4 regions of the Streptomyces javensis genome follow, and region 4 is predicted to be linked to each of the others. Evidence: riboswitches for the same ligand, from Rfam matches in the RefSeq annotation. Region 4 holds a riboswitch; each other region holds the start of a gene.
What was found. Region 4 has a riboswitch for cyclic di-AMP ahead of ABD329_RS24640 (M23 family metallopeptidase). Riboswitches for the same ligand answer to the same signal wherever they lie in the genome.

Region 1: linked by a shared signal. The riboswitch ahead of ABD329_RS08585 (C40 family peptidase) and the one ahead of ABD329_RS24640 (M23 family metallopeptidase) in region 4 are both predicted to bind cyclic di-AMP.
Region 2: linked by a shared signal. The riboswitch ahead of ABD329_RS42375 (M23 family metallopeptidase) and the one ahead of ABD329_RS24640 (M23 family metallopeptidase) in region 4 are both predicted to bind cyclic di-AMP.
Region 3: linked by a shared signal. The riboswitch ahead of ABD329_RS33975 (LysM peptidoglycan-binding domain-containing protein) and the one ahead of ABD329_RS24640 (M23 family metallopeptidase) in region 4 are both predicted to bind cyclic di-AMP.

Annotation. Positions count from the first base shown of each region.
Region 1 covers NZ_BAAAIF010000006.1:121,774-126,069, reverse strand. Annotated here, with positions in the region: gene ABD329_RS08590 (L,D-transpeptidase) at 1-402, shown strand, start outside; gene ABD329_RS08585 (C40 family peptidase) at 508-1,671, opposite strand; cyclic di-AMP (ydaO/yuaA leader) riboswitch at 1,680-1,865, opposite strand; gene pcrA (DNA helicase PcrA) at 2,024-4,296, shown strand, end outside.
Region 2 covers NZ_BAAAIF010000087.1:32,618-36,913, forward strand. Annotated here, with positions in the region: gene ABD329_RS42365 (DUF6227 family protein) at 1-441, shown strand, start outside; gene ABD329_RS42370 (PP2C family protein-serine/threonine phosphatase) at 712-2,061, shown strand; cyclic di-AMP (ydaO/yuaA leader) riboswitch at 2,319-2,454, shown strand; gene ABD329_RS42375 (M23 family metallopeptidase) at 2,466-3,695, shown strand; gene ABD329_RS42380 (aldo/keto reductase) at 3,822-4,296, shown strand, end outside.
Region 3 covers NZ_BAAAIF010000052.1:29,007-33,302, reverse strand. Annotated here, with positions in the region: gene eno (phosphopyruvate hydratase) at 1-1,094, opposite strand, end outside; gene ABD329_RS33975 (LysM peptidoglycan-binding domain-containing protein) at 1,308-2,006, opposite strand; cyclic di-AMP (ydaO/yuaA leader) riboswitch at 2,013-2,180, opposite strand; gene ABD329_RS33970 (transglycosylase family protein) at 2,436-3,449, opposite strand; gene ABD329_RS33965 (cytochrome P450 family protein) at 3,635-4,296, opposite strand, start outside.
Region 4 covers NZ_BAAAIF010000029.1:4,321-8,616, forward strand. Annotated here, with positions in the region: gene ABD329_RS24630 (M16 family metallopeptidase) at 1-15, shown strand, start outside; gene ABD329_RS24635 (M16 family metallopeptidase) at 36-1,418, shown strand; cyclic di-AMP (ydaO/yuaA leader) riboswitch at 1,703-1,868, shown strand; gene ABD329_RS24640 (M23 family metallopeptidase) at 1,882-2,682, shown strand; gene ABD329_RS24645 (GntR family transcriptional regulator) at 2,928-3,683, shown strand; gene ABD329_RS24650 (HPr family phosphocarrier protein) at 3,840-4,121, opposite strand.

The DNA.
Region 1 (4,296 bases), on a different contig from region 4:
GCCGGGCACAACCCGAACGCGGCGAAGAAGTGCCCGACCAACAAGGGCCGCATCGCCTGCGTCGACCTCACCCGCCAGCTGAGCTGGGTCCAGGACGGCTCCCGGCTGGTCTACGGGCCGGTGCCGGTGCGATCCGGGCGGGACGGCTTCGAGACCCGCACCGGGCTGAAGAGGGTCTACTGGCGGAACATCAACCACTGGTCGACGCTCTACAAGGTCGCCATGCCCTACAGCCAGTTCTTCGACGGCGGCCAGGCGTTTCACTCGATCGAAGGCAGCGTATGGTCACCGCCCGGCTCCCACGGCTGCGTCAACATGCGTAAGGGCGACGCCAAGAAGTACTGGAGCCTGCTGAAGAACGGCGACGACGTGTACGTCTACGGGCGCAAGCCCGGCACCTGAGGCGCTGACGGCGCCCCTGAGGCGCTGACGGCGCCGCTGAGCCGATGACGATGCCGCTGCCCGGGGTCCGGCCCCGGGCGGCGGCATCGTCAGGATCAGGGGGCCCTACGAGGGCCGCACGCTCCCGTAGATCGGCATCTCCGTGATCGGCGCCTTCTTCACCACATCGCCCGGCTTCGGCGCGTGGATCATCATCCCGTCGCCGATGTAGAGGCCGACATGGCTGATGTCGTCGTAGAAGAAGACGAGATCACCCGGCTGGAGTTGGGACGTCGAGACCCGCGTACCGGTCTTCACCTGGTCCCAGGTGGTGCGCGGCAGCGAGATCCCGGCGGACTTCCAGGCCGCCTGCGTCAGCCCCGAGCAGTCGAAGGAGCTGGGCCCGGTCGCGCCCCAGACGTACGGCTTGCCGAGCTGCGCCTTGGCGAAGGCGATGGCCTGGGCCGCCTTGGAGCTGTTGGCAGGCGCCGAGGGCGTGGAGGGCGCCGTCGAACCGGAGCCCCCCGCGTTCCGCTGCTCCTGCTTCTCGCGCGCGGCCGCCTCCTGCCGCTGCTTCTCGGCCAGCTCGGCGGCCTTGCGGCGGGCCTCTTCCGCCTTCTTCTTCTCGATCGCCGCCAGCCGCGCCTTCTCCTTGGCGGTCAGATTCGCCAGCAGCCGCCGCGCCTCGGTCAGCTTGTCCTGGACGGTCTTCTTCTGGACCTTCAGCTGCTTCTGGGACGCGGTCAGCGAGGCGAGGCTCTCGCTGGCCTTACCGCGCTCCTTGGCGGCCTTCACCCGCTGCTTCTGGAAGTCGTCGACGGCCTGCTTCTGCCGACCGGTCATCCGGTCCATCAGATGCGACTGGTCGAAGACGTCCTGCGGGTCGTTGGAGAACAGCAGGGTCGCGGCGGAGCGGGCCATTCCGCCGTCGCGGTACTGGGCGGCGGCGTAGGTGCCGAGCATGCGCCGCGCCTCGTTGAGCTTCTCGGTGCGCTGGGCGACGGAGTCCAGCAGCTTGTCGACCTTGGCCCGCTGCTGGTCGGTGCGCTCCTTGGCGGCGTTGTAGCGCTGGGTGGCGGTCTCCGCCTGGTGGTACAGGGTGTCGACCTTCTCCTTCACCTGCTCGATCGACTGGGCGGCCGGCTTGGGGTCGGTGGGCGCGGCGTTGGCCGACTGGGAGAGGAGGGTGACGGATGCGAGGGCGGCCGTGGTGAACCCGACGGCCGTACGGCGGCTGTGACCGGTGAGCGGGGCGGGTATTCGGCTCCGCGGCTTGCGGTGCGACGCCAAGGGAGGCGACTCCTTCCGTGGACCGCCTACCGGGTTAGCTGTCGGGTTCGGGCGGTACGGAAGGTTGCCCTACGGCCGTGTCCGGGCGGCACTGTCCGTGCTGCACCGTTTCGGGCCGATTCACCCCGGTCTTGCGTTGTTGGGTCCCCGGCTCCGGGCGCCTCACGGCGTACCGGACTCGGCGGAGGCCGCCCGTGCCGACGTGGTTCGCCGACGGGTCCTCCGGGCCGCCTGAGGCAGGACGGTAGCCAACACGTGGGGCTCCTGTGAAGACTGGTGACCGTTATGCCCGAAACCGTTTCGTGATGTTCGGGCATCGGCTGTCAGTGGGGCGGCCTAGACTCGGGGAGCGATGAGCAGCCTCTTTGACGACAGCTTCCTGGCGGACCTCGGGCCTCCTTCGGACGAGGAGCGGCCACCGCCGCCCGAGGATTCGGCGCACCCTGGCCACGGTGGTGCCGAGGACGTGCCGCATCACCTCTTCAGCGGCGATTTCGACGCGCCCGTGCCCAGGGAGGGCCACTACCGGGACGGCGCGGCCCGGCCCGTCGTGGACCCGTCCGCCCTGCTCGAGGGGTTGAACGAGCAGCAGAGGGCCGCCGTGGAGCACACCGGCTCGCCGCTGCTGATCGTCGCGGGCGCCGGATCCGGCAAGACCCGGGTGCTCACCCACCGCATCGCCTATCTGCTCGGCGCCCGCTCCACCCACCCCGGCCAGATCCTCGCCATCACCTTCACCAACAAGGCGGCGGGCGAGATGAAGGAGCGGGTCGAGGAGCTCGTCGGCCCGCGGGCCAACGCCATGTGGGTGTCCACCTTCCACAGCGCCTGTGTCCGCATCCTGCGCCGGGAGTCGAAGAAGCTGGGCTTCACCTCGTCGTTCTCGATCTACGACGCGGCCGACTCCAAGCGGCTGATGTCGCTGGTCTGCCGGGATCTGGATCTCGACCCCAAGCGGTTCCCGCCGAAGTCCTTCAGCGCCAAGATCTCCAACCTCAAGAACGAGCTGATCGACGAGGAGACCTTCGCCGGGCAGGCGGCAGGGGGCACCTCCCGGACGGAGTCTGGGGGAGGTTTTGAGAAGACGCTGGCCGAAGCGTATGTGATGTACCAGGCGCGGCTGCGCGAGGCCAACGCGCTGGACTTCGACGACATCATCATGACCACGGTCAATCTGCTCCAGGCGTTCCCGGACGTCGCCGAGCACTACCGCCGCCGCTTCCGGCACGTCCTGGTGGACGAGTACCAGGACACCAACCACGCGCAGTACACACTCGTGCGCGAGCTGGTGGGCACCGACACCGAGGAGACCACGGCCGCCGAGCTGTGCGTGGTGGGCGACGCCGACCAGTCGATCTACGCCTTCCGGGGCGCCACGATCCGTAACATCCTCCAGTTCGAGGAGGACTACCCCACCGCGCGGACGATCCTCCTCGAGCAGAACTACCGCTCCACCCAGACCATTCTGAGCGCGGCCAACGCGGTCATCGAGCGCAATGAGAACCGCCGTCCGAAGAACCTGTGGACGGAGGCCGGCGCCGGGACCGAGATCACCGGCTATGTGGCCGACACCGAGCACGACGAGGCCCAGTTCGTCGCCGACGAGATCGACCGGCTGACGGACGCGGACGACGCCAAGGCCGGGGACGTGGCGGTCTTCTACCGCACCAACGCCCAGTCCCGTGTCTTCGAAGAGGTCTTCATCCGCGTCGGGCTGCCGTACAAGGTCGTCGGCGGTGTGCGCTTCTACGAGCGCAAGGAGGTCCGGGACGTCCTCGCCTATCTGCGGGTGCTGGCCAACCCCGAGGACTCCGTCCCGCTGCGCCGGATCCTGAACGTGCCCAAGCGCGGCATCGGCGAGCGCGCGGAAGCCATGATCGACGCGCTGTCGCTGCGCGAGAAGATCACCTTCCCGCAGGCGCTGCGCCGGGTCGACGAGGCATACGGCATGGCGGCCCGCTCGGCCAACGCCGTCAAGCGGTTCAACACGCTCATGGAGGAGCTGCACACCATCGTGGAGTCCGGGGCGGGCCCGGCCACCGTCCTGGAGGCGGTGCTGGAGCGCACCGGCTATCTGGCCGAGCTCCAGGCGTCCACCGATCCGCAGGACGAGACCCGGATCGAGAACCTCCAGGAGCTCGCCGCCGTGGCCCTGGAGTTCGAGCAGGACCGCGGCGAGGAGAACCCCGGCACCCTCGCGGACTTCCTGGAGCAGGTCGCGCTCGTCGCCGACTCCGACCAGATCCCCGACGAGGACACCGAGGGCTCCGGCGTGATCACGCTGATGACCCTGCACACGGCGAAGGGCCTGGAGTTCCCGGTCGTCTTCCTCAGCGGCATGGAGGACGGCGTCTTCCCGCATATGCGAGCCCTCGGCCAGACCAAGGAGCTGGAGGAGGAGCGGCGGCTGGCCTATGTCGGGATCACCCGCGCCCGCGAGCGGCTCTATCTGACCCGCTCGACGATGCGCAGCGCCTGGGGACAGCCCGCGTACAACCCGCCCTCCCGCTTCCTGGAGGAGATCCCGGACCAGTATGTGCGCTGGCGGCGCACCGGGCCCGCCACCCCGTCGGCGTCCATGGGCGGCATCGCCTCGACCCCGCCGTCGGGGCTGTCGTCCGGTCT
Region 2 (4,296 bases), on a different contig from region 4:
CGCCTCGGCGGCGCCCGCTGGGAGGAGCTCGACGGGTTACCGCTGTGGCTCCCGGACCAGCTGCTGCACACGGCCGAGCCGGTGGAGAACTCCCGCGCGTATGTGGCCGACAACTCGGCCGACCACGCCCGTCGCGTCCTGCGCCGCGCGGAGAACCCCGACCGCCCGGGCGAGGAGACCGAGCGGCTGCTGGCCACCGCGTTCGCCCATGACATCGCCCTCGCGCCCAAGCCCCGGCGCCGCTCCGGCGGCCCCGACGCGACCTGGTGCCGCTTCTACGAGCACGCCTTCCTCCTCGCCGGAGGGGACGAGATCGTGCTGTGGGAGCTGGAGCACAACCTGACCCGGGACGGCCGGCTGGTGTGCGAGGTGTACCTCGACGAGGTCTCGGCGGAGCTGGCGGCGGACCGCCACGCCCGCGCGCTGGGCGTCGACCTCTGACCTACGCGGCGTCTGAGGCACACGGAACCGCTGACGTACGCCGTACCTGACGCTTCCGCAGCCCGTCCGTAGCCCGCCCCGTAGCCCGCCGCCGTCCTCACCCGTCCAGCACCCGCTTGGCCGATACCGACTCGCCTGGCGGCCCGTCAGCCGGAAGCCTGGTGACGACGGTGACGCCGTGACGACAGTGCCGCCGCGAACGCCGTGACGGCGGGACGGCGGGACGGCGTGACCACGGCGGGACGCGGACCAGGGAAGCGAGAGAAGCCGGTGCGGGTGCGAGGGAGCAGGGCTCGTACGGGCGCCCGTACGGAGGGCCGTACGGAGCGGCGTACGGCCTGGCTCCGGCTGACCGGCCCGGTCGCCCGCCGCCGTCCCACCACCCGCGTCCGTACGCTCATCGACACCGGCGCCGCGGCCGGTGCCGCCGCCGACGCGTCCGCCGGGCCCACCGCGGGGCCCGCTCCGGCCGAGGAGGGCGGCAGGGAGCCCCCGGGCCGCCGTATCGCCCGCTGGGTCCCCGCCGTCCTCGTCCTCGGCGGTATCGCCTTCGACCTGGCCGCCCCGCCCGGCTACACCGCCTCGCCGTTCTTCGCCGCCGCCCCTTTGGTCGCCGCGGCGCTCTTACCGTTGCGTCAGACCATCGTCACGGCCGTCGTCGCCGTCCTCACCGCCTGTCTGCTGGCGGAGTTGCACGGGGTCAGGGACCCAACCCAGGCGGCCACCGAGATCATCACGGTGGCGACGGTGACCGTGCTGGCGGTGGTGATCAACCGCGTCGTACGCCGCAGCTACCACCGGCTCGCCTCGGCGCGCGGCGTCGCGGAGGCGGCCCAGCGCGCCGTCCTGCCCGCGCCGCCCGCCCGGCTCGCCGGACTGGAGATCGCCGCGCGCTACGTACCGGCGGAGAAGTACGCGGCGATCGGCGGTGATCTCTACGCGGTCCAGGACACCCCGCACGGCGTACGGCTGACCGTCGGGGACGTACGCGGCAAGGGGCTGGGGGCCGTGGAGGTCGTGGCGATCCTCCTGGGCTGCTTCCGGGAGGCCGCGGAGCAGGAGACGACCCTGGAGGCGCTCGTGGGCCGCCTGGAGCGGGCGTTGCAGCGCGAGGGCGCCCGGCGGGCCGACCTGGAGGTGGTCGAGGGGTTCACGACGGCCGTGGTGGCCGAAATTCCCCGTGGCGGCTCCACCCTGCGGCTGATCAACCGCGGCCATCCGGCGCCGCTGCTCCTGGCGGAGGGCGGCGCGGTGCGCGCCCTGGAGCCGGAGGCGTCGGCGCTGCCGGTGGGGATGGGGGAGTTGGCGGGGTGGCCGGATCGGGTGATGGAGCTGGCGTTCGCGGAGGGCGAGACGCTGCTGCTGTTCACGGACGGGGTCACGGAGGCCCGGGACCGCCATGGCGAGTTCTACGACCCGGAGGAGCGGCTGCGCGGCCGCCGCTTCGCCGGTCCGCAGGAGCTGCTGGACGTGTTGGTGGCCGACGTCGAGCGCCATACGGGTGGCGGGACGTCGGATGACATGGCACTGCTGGCGGTCCGGCGGACCCCGGCCCGCGGCAATGGCCGGGACAACGGACGAGAGACCGATCAACCGCACCGCCCCGCACACCCTGCGTAACCGACCGAGCCCACTCCGCATAACAATTGACGCACGATCGATCCGTATGCGGTTTTGCCAACTCTTGCCCAGTACGTCGACTCGCCCCCATCTGTCCCTCCTTGAGCGCTAAGTTCATGCCAAAGGTGCGCGGATTCCTCGGAACAGCTTGGAATCACATCGCGCTCTCTATTAACGTTCGATAACGCAGCGCGGTCGTCACAACCGTCGCAAGGGCGGCACCGTGCGCCGTCGCCGAATCCCGTACGCACAGCGGCAGCACCGCACCACCAGCAGCACCAAGGGAACCGGGGAACCAACAACCTTGGGGTGAATCGGGTCGAACCTGACCCGTAGGAGACCTTCCTGCTCCGAACCCGTCAGCTAACCCGGTAGGCGAGAGGGAAGGAAAGGAGTGCGCCTCCGTGGCGTCCAACAGGTCTGTCCTGGACGAGGCCCCGTATAGAACACGGGGAGGCGGTTTGGGGACCGCCACCGCCTACGGCCCCGGCTTCGACGCCGGCGGCGGGATGAGCTCAGGGGACGGCCGATTCGCCCCCGGCGACCCTTACGCGTTCGCCCCTGACGACCGCTACGCGGATGAGGGCGCTCCCGAGGGCCCGGGTGCCGGTTTCGAGGCCGAGACCTGGGAGGAGTGGAACCCCACCGAGGAGTCCATCGCTCCCGTACGCGGTCGGCACCGCGTGGCCAAGCAGCGGGGCGGAACCATGGCGCGCAGCGGCGCCGTCCTCGGGGTCGGCGTGATCGCGGCGGTCGGTGCGGGCGGTATGGCCAGCGCCAAGGACCGTCCCGCGCTCCCCATATCCATGCCGGACCTCGGCCATGTCGCCGATCAGGTCAAGGCCGCCCTGCCCGCCGCGAAGGACCTGCCGGGCATCGGCTCCTGGGCATCGGACGACAGCAGTGACGCGCAGACCGCCGCCGCCCCCCTCTCCCAGGCCGGTCTGACCAGCGAGGACGAGCAGCGCGGCACCACCGACGCCGGCGAGGCGCTCCGCGCCCGCATCCTCCAGCAGGCCGAGAACCAGCAGAACGCGGCGGACGAGGACAGCCGCACCGCCGCGGCGAAGGCCGCCGCCAAGGAGGCCAGGGCCGCCGCAGACAAGGCCGCCGACCAGGCCGCGGAGGCGGCCGCCAAGCGGAAGGCCAAGGCCGAGGCGGAGAAGCGGGCCGCCGAACAGCGGGCGAAGGAGGCGGCCGAGAAGAAGGCCGCGGCCGAGCGCCAGGCAAGACTCGCCGCCCAGTACACCCTCCCCGTCGGCTCGTACACCCTGACCGCCAGCTTCGGCCAGGCGGGCGACATGTGGTCGGCCGACCACACCGGCCAGGACTTCGCCGCCCCGACCGGCACCCCGGTCAAGGCGGTGCACGGCGGCACCATCACCCAGGCGGGCTGGGCCGGTTCGTACGGCTACCGCATCGTGCTGACCCTGAACGACGGCACCGAGCTCTGGTTCTGCCACCTGTCCTCGATGGTGGTCACCTCCGGCAAGGTGTCGACGGGCGACGTCATCGCCCGCGTCGGCGCCACCGGCAATGTGACCGGCCCGCACCTCCACCTCGAGGTCCGGCCGGGCGGCGGCTCGCCGATCGACCCGATGCCCTGGCTGCGCCAGCACGGGTTGAACCCCTGATACCCCGGCGGCCCTGGCGCTCTCTCCCCCCTTGACGCCAGGGCCGCCGGTTTAGGTCTGAGCGGGGCTTACGTCTCAACGGGGCCACCCGGAACAACCCCGTCCAGTCAACCGTTGTAAAGACGTATGGCTGACAACACGCAGAAGATCGGTGACCTGTCCATCTTCCCGCTCTCCCTCGGCGGGAACGTCTTCGGCTGGACCGCGAACGAGGCCGAGTCCTTCCGGGTGCTCGACGCCTACGTGGCGGCGGGCGGCAACTTCATCGACACCGCCGATGTCTACTCCGCCTGGGTACCGGGCAACGAGGGCGGCGAGTCCGAGACCATCCTCGGCAACTGGTTCGCCTCCCGCGGCAACCGCTCCGACATCGTCCTCGCCACCAAGGTGGGCGCCGGCGTCCCGGAGCCGCGCGGGCTGACCTCGTCCGCCATCAAATCGGGCGTCGAGGAATCCCTCCAGCGGCTGCGCACCGACTACATCGACCTCTACTACACCCACTACGACGACCCGTCGGTGCCGGTGGAGGAGATCATCACCACCCTGGACGAGCTGGTCAGGGAGGGCAAGGTCCGCGAGATCGCCGCGTCCAACGTCGGCG
Region 3 (4,296 bases), on a different contig from region 4:
GAGCGGTGCGACATCATGCACTTGTAGCCGTTGCGCTGGGCCAGCTCGACCGCGTCGAGGGTCTCGGTCAGCGAGCCGATCTGGTTGACCTTGACCAGCAGGGCGTTCGCGGTGTCGCTGTCGATACCGCGGGACAGCCGCTCGGGGTTGGTGACGAAGAGGTCGTCCCCGACCAGCTGGACCTTGTCACCGAGCTGCTCGGTGATGGTCTTCCAGCCGTCCCAGTCCTCCTCGTTCAGCGGGTCCTCGATGGAGACCAGCGGGTACGCGGCGACCAGCTCGGCGTAGTACGAGGTCATCTCGGCGGCGGAGCGGGACTGGCCCTCGAACTGGTACGTGCCGTCCTTGTAGAACTCGGAGGCGGCGACGTCCAGCGCGAGCGCGATGTCCTGGCCCGGCTGGTAGCCGGCCTTCTTGACCGCCTCGAGGATCAGGTCGAGGGCCTCGCGGTTGGAGCCGAGGTTCGGCGCGAAGCCGCCCTCGTCGCCGAGCCCGGTGGACAGACCGCGCTCCTTCAGCACGGACTTCAGGGTGTGGTAGACCTCGGCGCCCCAGCGCAGGGCCTCGGAGAAGGACTCCGCGCCGATCGGCGCGATCATGAACTCCTGGATGTCCACATTGGAGTCGGCGTGCGACCCGCCGTTGAGGATGTTCATCATCGGCACCGGCAGCAGATGGGCGTTCGGGCCGCCGAGGTAACGGAAGAGGGGGAGGTCGGACGCCTCGGAGGCGGCGTGCGCGACGGCGAGGGAGACGCCGAGGATCGCGTTGGCACCGAGCGAGGACTTGTCCGGAGTGGCGTCCAGGTCGAACATCGCCTGGTCGATCAGCCGCTGCTCGGTGGCGTCATAGCCGACCAGCTCGGGGCCGATCTGCTCGATCACGGCGAGGACGGCCTTCTCCACGCCCTTGCCGTTGTAGCGGTTCTTGTCGCCGTCACGGAGCTCGAGGGCCTCGAAGGCGCCGGTGGAGGCGCCGGACGGCACGGCGGCACGGCCGGTGCTGCCGTCGTCGAGGCCAACCTCGACCTCGACCGTGGGGTTGCCTCGCGAGTCGAGGATCTCGCGAGCTACGACGACGTCGATGGACGGCACGAGGTTCTCCTTCGTATGGGTCTGCGGTAGCAGCACGAGCCTAACGGGCCGGGAGGGCTGCACCCCGCGTTCGCCCGCCCCACGAGACGGGGGCGCGGCACAAAAGCCGGATTCTGGATTAAAAATCCAGATTTCTTATGCATTGGGAAAGCCCCGGCGGGGCGCGCCATAGGGGCGGCACGCCCGGCCGGGGCTCGTTCTCGGGAGCCGGTGTCAGCGGAGGTGCAGCTGCTGACCCGGGAAGATCAGGTCGGCCTGCTCCACGATGTCCTTGTTCAGCTCGAAGAGCTTCTTCCAGCCGCCCTTGACGTCGTGAGCCTTGGCGATCTTGCCGAGGGTGTCGCCGGACTTGACCTTGTACTCGCCGTCACCCTTCTTGATCGGGCCACGGGTCTGGTGCCGCGCGGCGTGCTCGGGCGCGGTGTGCGGCTGCGCCTTCGGCTGGGCCTTCGGCTGCGCCGGCTGGGCGGCCGGGGCGGACTTGGTGGTCGCCGAGGACTGGTCCTGCGAGCCGGAGGGCGCGGACGGGGCGGACGGGCTGCCGCCGGAGGTCAGGCCCTTGCCGCAGACCGGCCAGGCGCCCTTGCCCTGGCTGCCCAGGACCTTCTCGGCGATCTGGATCTGCTGGGCCTTGCTGGCCTTGTCCGCCGTGGAGGCGTAGGCCGTGCCGCCGTAGGCGGCCCAGGTGGAGCTCGAGAACTGCAAGCCGCCGAAGTAGCCGTTGCCGGTGTTGATCGACCAGTTGCCACCGGACTCGCACTGCGCGACCTGGTCCCACTGGGAGGTGGTGGCCGCGGAGGCGGAGGTCGCCCCGATGAGCGGTGCCGCCACGGCGGCACCGGCGAGACCGGTGAGCGCGGCGATACGGGTGGCCTTGGAGGGGCGGCGGTGCTTCCCGTTGGACTTGAGCATTTTGGTTCGTTTCCTCACCGACGCCTACGAGGTGAGCTGTCGGGTTCGGACGTGAGTTGCCCGGCCGGTCGCGATGGTCGCTCCCGGCTTCACCCCTAGCCGACAAGCCCGTATCCACAGGCCACTCGGCACCTACCTTGGGTCCCCCGCTCCTGCCTTCGGCGCTGACGCGTCGGTTTCCCCCCGACCGCCGGCAGGATTCGGCGTGACGATCGACGGTGCCCGCGGTGGCGAGCGGAAAGACGTTAAACACACCTTCCAAGAACGTTCAAACACCCCAAGGGCAGTGAATGGGGCTGTAATTGATCTCACCCGGCCCACATCGACGCAGGTGGGGCCGGGTGAGGAGGGATCGGACACCAGGTGCGCCCCGGAAAATGTGACGAGATGTATGTCTCACCGGGTCCAGATCGGGCAATTCCCCCCGAATCACTGCTCCCTGATGGTGAGGTCAAGTCGCTGACCAGGGATGATCAGATCGGGGTCGGTCCCGATGAGGTCCTCGTTGGACTCGTAGAGCCCTTCCCAACCCCGGGACACATTCTGGTGCTCGGCGATCCCTGACAGGTTGTCACCCGGGCGAACAGTGTAATCGTCGTCCGTGGAGCTCTCGTCGCGGTCCGAAGCGCCGCGCGAGGCATGGCGCCCGGAGGGCCGTTCGCTCCCCGCGTCGCCGTCGTCGGCCCCCTCCCCGGCGTCCGGGGCGCCGCGGTGGCGGCCGGAGGACGACGGGTCGGCGGAGGAGGTCTTGGAGTCGTCCGACGCCGAGGGGCTGTCCGAGTCCGAGGGGCCGCCCGAATCCGCACCGTCCGCCGCCGGGTCGTCCGAGGCGGAGCCGTCCAACCCGTCGGGGGACTTGGAGGTGCGGGGCGCCTCCCGGCCCTCGTCCGACCCGGACGCGTCCGGCGCGTCCGGCGCGTCCGGCTTGTCCGCGCCGCCGGACGTCCCCGAACGGTCCGCGTCCGAGGAGGAGCCGTCCCGCCCCCGGTCCCCCGGGTCGTCCCCGTCGCGGCCCGTCCCCGGATCCGGGGTGGCCGTGCTGCCGGGGTCCACATCGGGGGCGCCGCCGCCGTCGGTGAGCCCGGCGCCCAGCGCACAGCTCGGCCAGGCGTCGGGGCCGCGGTCGCCGAGGATCGCCTCGGCGACGGATATCTGCTGGGAGCGGCTGGCGAGGTCGGGGCGCGGGGCGTACTCCGTGCCGCCGTACTTCTTCCACATGTCGAGGGTCAGCTGGAGCCCGCCGTAGAAGCCGTTGCCCTCGTTGGCGCTCCACATACCGCCGCTCTCGCACTCGGCGACGTGATCCCAGGTGGCGGTCTGGGCGGCCTGTGCGCCGGCCGCCCCGAAGAGGGGGATGGCGAGGCCCGCTCCCGTGACCCCCGCCGCGACGATGATGGCCGGAGCCTGACGGGGGCGACGGTGTCGACCATTACCGGAACGCATGCGATTGACCTCTCCTATGGCGCTATGGCGCTATGGCGACAAGGTTTGCCGGTGAACATAGCGAGGGCACTCGATCATCACAAGGCGATGTATCCCAGGTCACGCCGAGGTCACACGACTGATCATTCATCACCTATGTCCGGCCGTACGGGCCTTGGCGGTCCGGACCACCCGTTTCGCCGGGCTCAGCCGTCCGCGGAATTCCAGGTCACCGGGAGGGTGCGCAGCCCGCGCATGATCAGCCCGCCGCGCCACCGCAGATCGTCCGGATCCTCCGCGAGCCGCAGCCCGGGCAGCCGCCGCAGCAGGGTGGCGATCGCGGTCTGGGCCTCCAGCCGGGCCAGCGGGGCGCCCAGACAGTAATGGATGCCGTGGCCGTAGCCGAGGTGCTGGTTGTCCCGGCGGGTGAGATCGAGGACGTCCGGCTCCGCGAACCGCTCGGGGTCCCGGTCGGCCGCGGCGAGCACCACCAGCACCGGCTCCCCCGCGGCGATGGGCTGCCCGGCGAGGGTGAGCGGCTCGGTGGCGAACCGCCAGGTGGCGATCTCCACAGGTCCGTCGTAGCGGAGCAGTTCCTCGACCCCGGCGGCGAGCAGCCGCTCGTCCCCTTCTTCCAGGGCCCGTTGCATGAGGGCGCGCTGCTCCGGATGGCGCAGCAGCGCGTAGACGCCGTTGCCGATGAGATTGACGGTCGTCTCGAAGCCGGCGAAGAGAAGGATGAAGGCCATGGCCGCGGCCTCGTTCTCGGTGAGGTGCTCACCGTGGTCGCTGGCCCGGATCAGGCCGGAGATCAGATCCTCCCCGTCCTCTTCTTCCCCGCGCTCCGCGAGCTCCAGGCGCTTGCGGT
Region 4 (4,296 bases):
GAGGCGGCCCAGTGAGCGACGCCGTCACCGCGACCATGACCTTCCACCCGCAGCCCAAGGGCGGCGCCCCCAGGCCGTGGGCGTTCCCCGCCCCCGAGCGCGGTGCGCTGCCCAACGGCCTCACCGTGCTGCGCTGCCACCGCCCCGGCCAGCAGGTCGTCGCCGTCGAGATCAACCTGGAGGCGCCGCTGGACGCCGAGCCGACCGGGCTCGAAGGCGTCGCCACGATCATGGCGCGTGCCCTGTCGGAGGGCACCGACAAGCACGACGCCGAGGAGTTCGCCGCCGAGCTCGAGCGCTGCGGCGCCACGCTGGACGCCCACGCCGACCACGCCGGTGTCCGCGTCTCCCTGGAGGTCCCGGTCTCCCGGCTGCCCAAGGCGCTCGGTCTGGTGGCCGACGCGCTGCGCGCCCCCGCCTTCCCGGACGGCGAGATCGAGCGGTTGGTGCGCAACCGGCTGGACGAGATCCCCCATGAGCTGGCCAACCCGGCCCGCCGCGCCTCGATGGCCCTCTCCGCTGAGCTCTTCCCGGCCGAGTCGCGGATGTCCCGGCCGCGCCAGGGCACCCAGGAGACCATCGAGGGCATCGACGCCGCGGCCGTGCGGGCCTTCTACGAGGCGCATCTCCGCCCCTCCACCGCCACCGCCGTCATCGTGGGCGACCTCGGCGGCGTCGACCTGGACCGGGCGCTCGCGGACACCCTCGGCGCCTGGACGGGCGGGGCGGGCGCGCCGCGCACGGCTCCGCCGATCGTCGCGGACGACACCGGCCGGGTGGTGATCGTCGACCGGCCGGGCGCGGTGCAGACCCAGCTGCTCATCGGCCGCGTGGGCGCCGACCGCCATGACCGGGTCTGGCCCGCGCAGGTGCTCGGCACGTACTGCCTGGGCGGCACCCTCACCTCCCGCCTCGACCGCGTGCTGCGCGAGGAGAAGGGTTACACCTACGGGGTGCGCGCCTTCGGCCAGGTGCTCCGCTCCGGGCCCCCGTCGCCCACGGGTGGCTCCGCGGGCGCCTCGATGCTGGCGATCAGCGGCTCGGTGGCCACCGAGGTCACCGGCCCCGCGCTGGACGACCTCTGGAAGGTGCTGCGCACGCTGAAGGAGGAGGGGCTGACCGACGACGAGCGCGATGTCGCGGTCCAGAACCTGGTGGGCGTCGCCCCGCTGAAGTACGAGACGGCGGCATCCGTCGCGAACACCCTCGCGGATCAGGTCGAGCAGCATCTTCCGGACGACTTCCAGGCGCAGTTGTACGCCCGTCTGGCGGAGACCGGCACGGTGGAGGCCACCGCCGCGGTGGTGAGCGCCTTCCCGGCGGACCGGCTGGTCACGGTGTTGGTCGGGGACGCCTCGGCGATCGAGGAGCCGGTCCGGGCGCTGGGCATCGGCGAGGTGCGGGTCATCTCCAACTGAGCCGTGGAGAGTTGGCCGGATCCGTGCGCTGAATCGCCGGTCCGGCCGACTCGCTGACGGTCCGGCAGGCGGTCCGGTGGACGCCCGGTCCATGAGTCGGCAGCGGATGGACCCCGGCCCCGTAAGGGCGCCGGAGTCCATCCGACATGCCCGGTTTATGGGATTGACTGCTTGTTTGGTTTGTGGGGAGAGCAACAAAAAACCGGAACCGTTTGGTGATCGAAAGCGGGCCCGTTTAGCGTCAGTCCGGCTGTTCGCCAGCGACCCGCCGCACCCGCGGCACCGGACAGTCATCGCCGAGTCCCCGTACGGCGCGAGCCAGGGGAGCCGGGGACCCAACACGTCCCCAGGGGTGAATCGGGCGCCTTCCCCGGCCGGGGGAGGAGTCCGTAGGAGACCTTCCTGCTCCGAACCCGTCAGCTAACCCGGTAGGCGAGAGGGAAGGAAAGGAGTGCGCCTCAGTATGGCGTCCACCCGCACTGCCACCGGGAAGCATCGCCGCACCACCAAGGTCAACATCCGCACGGGCGCGAACGTCGTGGGCATCACGACCGTCGCCTCGGGTGTGGTCGCCGGGATCACCGGACAGGCGTTCGCGGCCGACGGGGGCCCCAACCCCCAGCAGACCGGTCTGACCCAGGCGATCGTGATCGGCGATGGGATCGCGGACCACATCGAGGCCCAGGCGCAGTCCCAGGAGACCGCCGCCGAGCAGGCCGCCGCCAAGGCCAAGGCCAAGGCAGAGGCGATCGCCCGCCAGGAGGCCGCCAGAAAGGCGGAGGCCGCGGCGAAGAAGGCCAAGGCCGAGCGGGAGGCCAAGGAGCGCGCGGCGCGCGAGGCCGAGCGCAAGCGCCTCAACACCTTCGTGTCGCCGATCAGCGGCTCCTACGTCTCCACCGGCTACCAGGCGTCCAGCGGGCTGTGGTCCTCCGGCAGCCACACCGGTATCGACTTCCACGCCTCCACCGGCACCACGGTGCACTCCGTGGGCATGGGCGAGATCGTCGAGGCGGGCTGGGGCGGCTCCTACGGCAACAATGTCGTCATCAAGATGAACGACGGCACGTACACCCAGTACGGCCACCTGTCGTCGATCAGCGTCTCGGTCGGCCAGAAGGTCACCCCCGGCCAGCAGATCGGCCTGTCGGGCGCCACCGGCAACGTCACCGGACCGCATCTGCACTTCGAGGCCCGCACCAGCCCGGACTACGGTTCGGACATGGACCCGCTGTCGTACCTGCGCAACCACGGCGTCAACGTCTGACCCGTCGCGCGTCCGACGCGAACGCCGCGCGGTCCCGGGGTCCCGGGAGCCCGCGAGACTTCCGAGAAGGCCCCGTCCGCCGGACGGGGCCTTCGGCGTGCCACCACCCGCCTGACCAAAAAATATCCATGAAATGCTTCCCGCCATCGGAAATGGCGGCCGCGTGGAATAGAGTCGTCCAACGCGCATTCCATGGCCGCGTTTCGCGGGCGTTAAGGCGGAGGTTCGACAATGCGGGACCGTAAGTGAGCGGGGATACGAACGCGGTCCAGGGCGGTCGCCGGATTTCGGCACACGCGGTCTGCGCGGCGATTCGCGACGACATCGTCTCCGGTGCGTATCAGCCCGGCAGCCGCCTCACCGAGGAACTGCTCGCCCGGCGCTACGGCGTCTCCCGGGTGCCGGTCCGCGAGGCCCTGCGCACCCTGGAGTCCGAGGGCTTCGTGACGACCCGGCGGCACGCGGGGGCCTGCGTGGCCCAGCCCTCCGAGCGCGAGGCGGCCGATCTGCTGGACATCCGCGCGCTGCTGGAGCCGCTGGGCGCGGAGCGGGCCGCACAGCGCCGCACCGAGGCCCACCTGAAGGTGCTGCGCGGGCTGGTCCGGCTCGGCCGGGAGCGGGCCCAGGGCGGCCGGCTCGGCGAGCTGCGGCCGCTGGGCGACTGGTTCCACGAGACGCTGGCCCAGGCGTCCGGCAGCCCGAGCCTGGCCGCGCTGCTCGTCCAGCTGCGCCGCAAGACCGCGTGGGTGTACGCGGCCGCTCCCGGGCCGCGGCCCACGCCGCTCGAGGGCGCCGTGCGCCCCGACCCGGCCGCGCGGGCCATGGAGTCCTGGGCGGAGCACGGCGCGCTGGTGGACGCGGTGGCGCGCGGCGACGCCGACCGCGCGCGGGCGCTCGCCACCGTGCACACCGAACGCGCGCTGTCGGAATTCCGGCTGCGCCGCCCGATTCCGGTGAGGACTTCGAAACATTCCGTCAACACGGCGAGCGGTCGGAATTAACAGAGCTCCCGTATACAACTCTTGGGAATTCTGTGCGCGGAAACATGAAAACGGCGGGGCCGCGGTGACCATTACGGTCACCGCGGCCCCGCCGTGCCGAATCCCTGAAATCGCCCGGGAATCGCCCGGGAATTCCAGGAAGGGGCCCGCCCGGGGTCAGACGGTCTCGGGAAGCTCCTCGAGCCCCTCCGCCACCAGCTTCGCCAGACGGTCGAGCGCGACCTCGGCGTCGTCCGCGTCGGAAGCGAGGACGACCTCCTCGCCGCCCTGGGCGCCCAGGCCGAGCACGGCCAGCATGGAGGCGGCGTTGACCGGGGTGCCGTCGCCCTTGGCGATCGTGATGGGGACGCCGGAGGCGGTGGCCGCCCGGACGAAGATCGACGCAGGGCGGGCGTGCAGGCCCTCGGCCCAGCCGATGGTGACGCGGCGCTCAGCCATGGTGTTGCCCTTCAGGTGTGACGGTGCTGTTGTCTAGACCAAAATCATACGGTGTCCGGATTCACCCGAACGATGTCCGAGTGAGCCCGGCCATGCCCGGACTGGCCCGATACGGACCTTCCCCCGACACTTGGCCCCGACGCAAGGGTGTCCACCATCCGGACCGGGCGGGCCC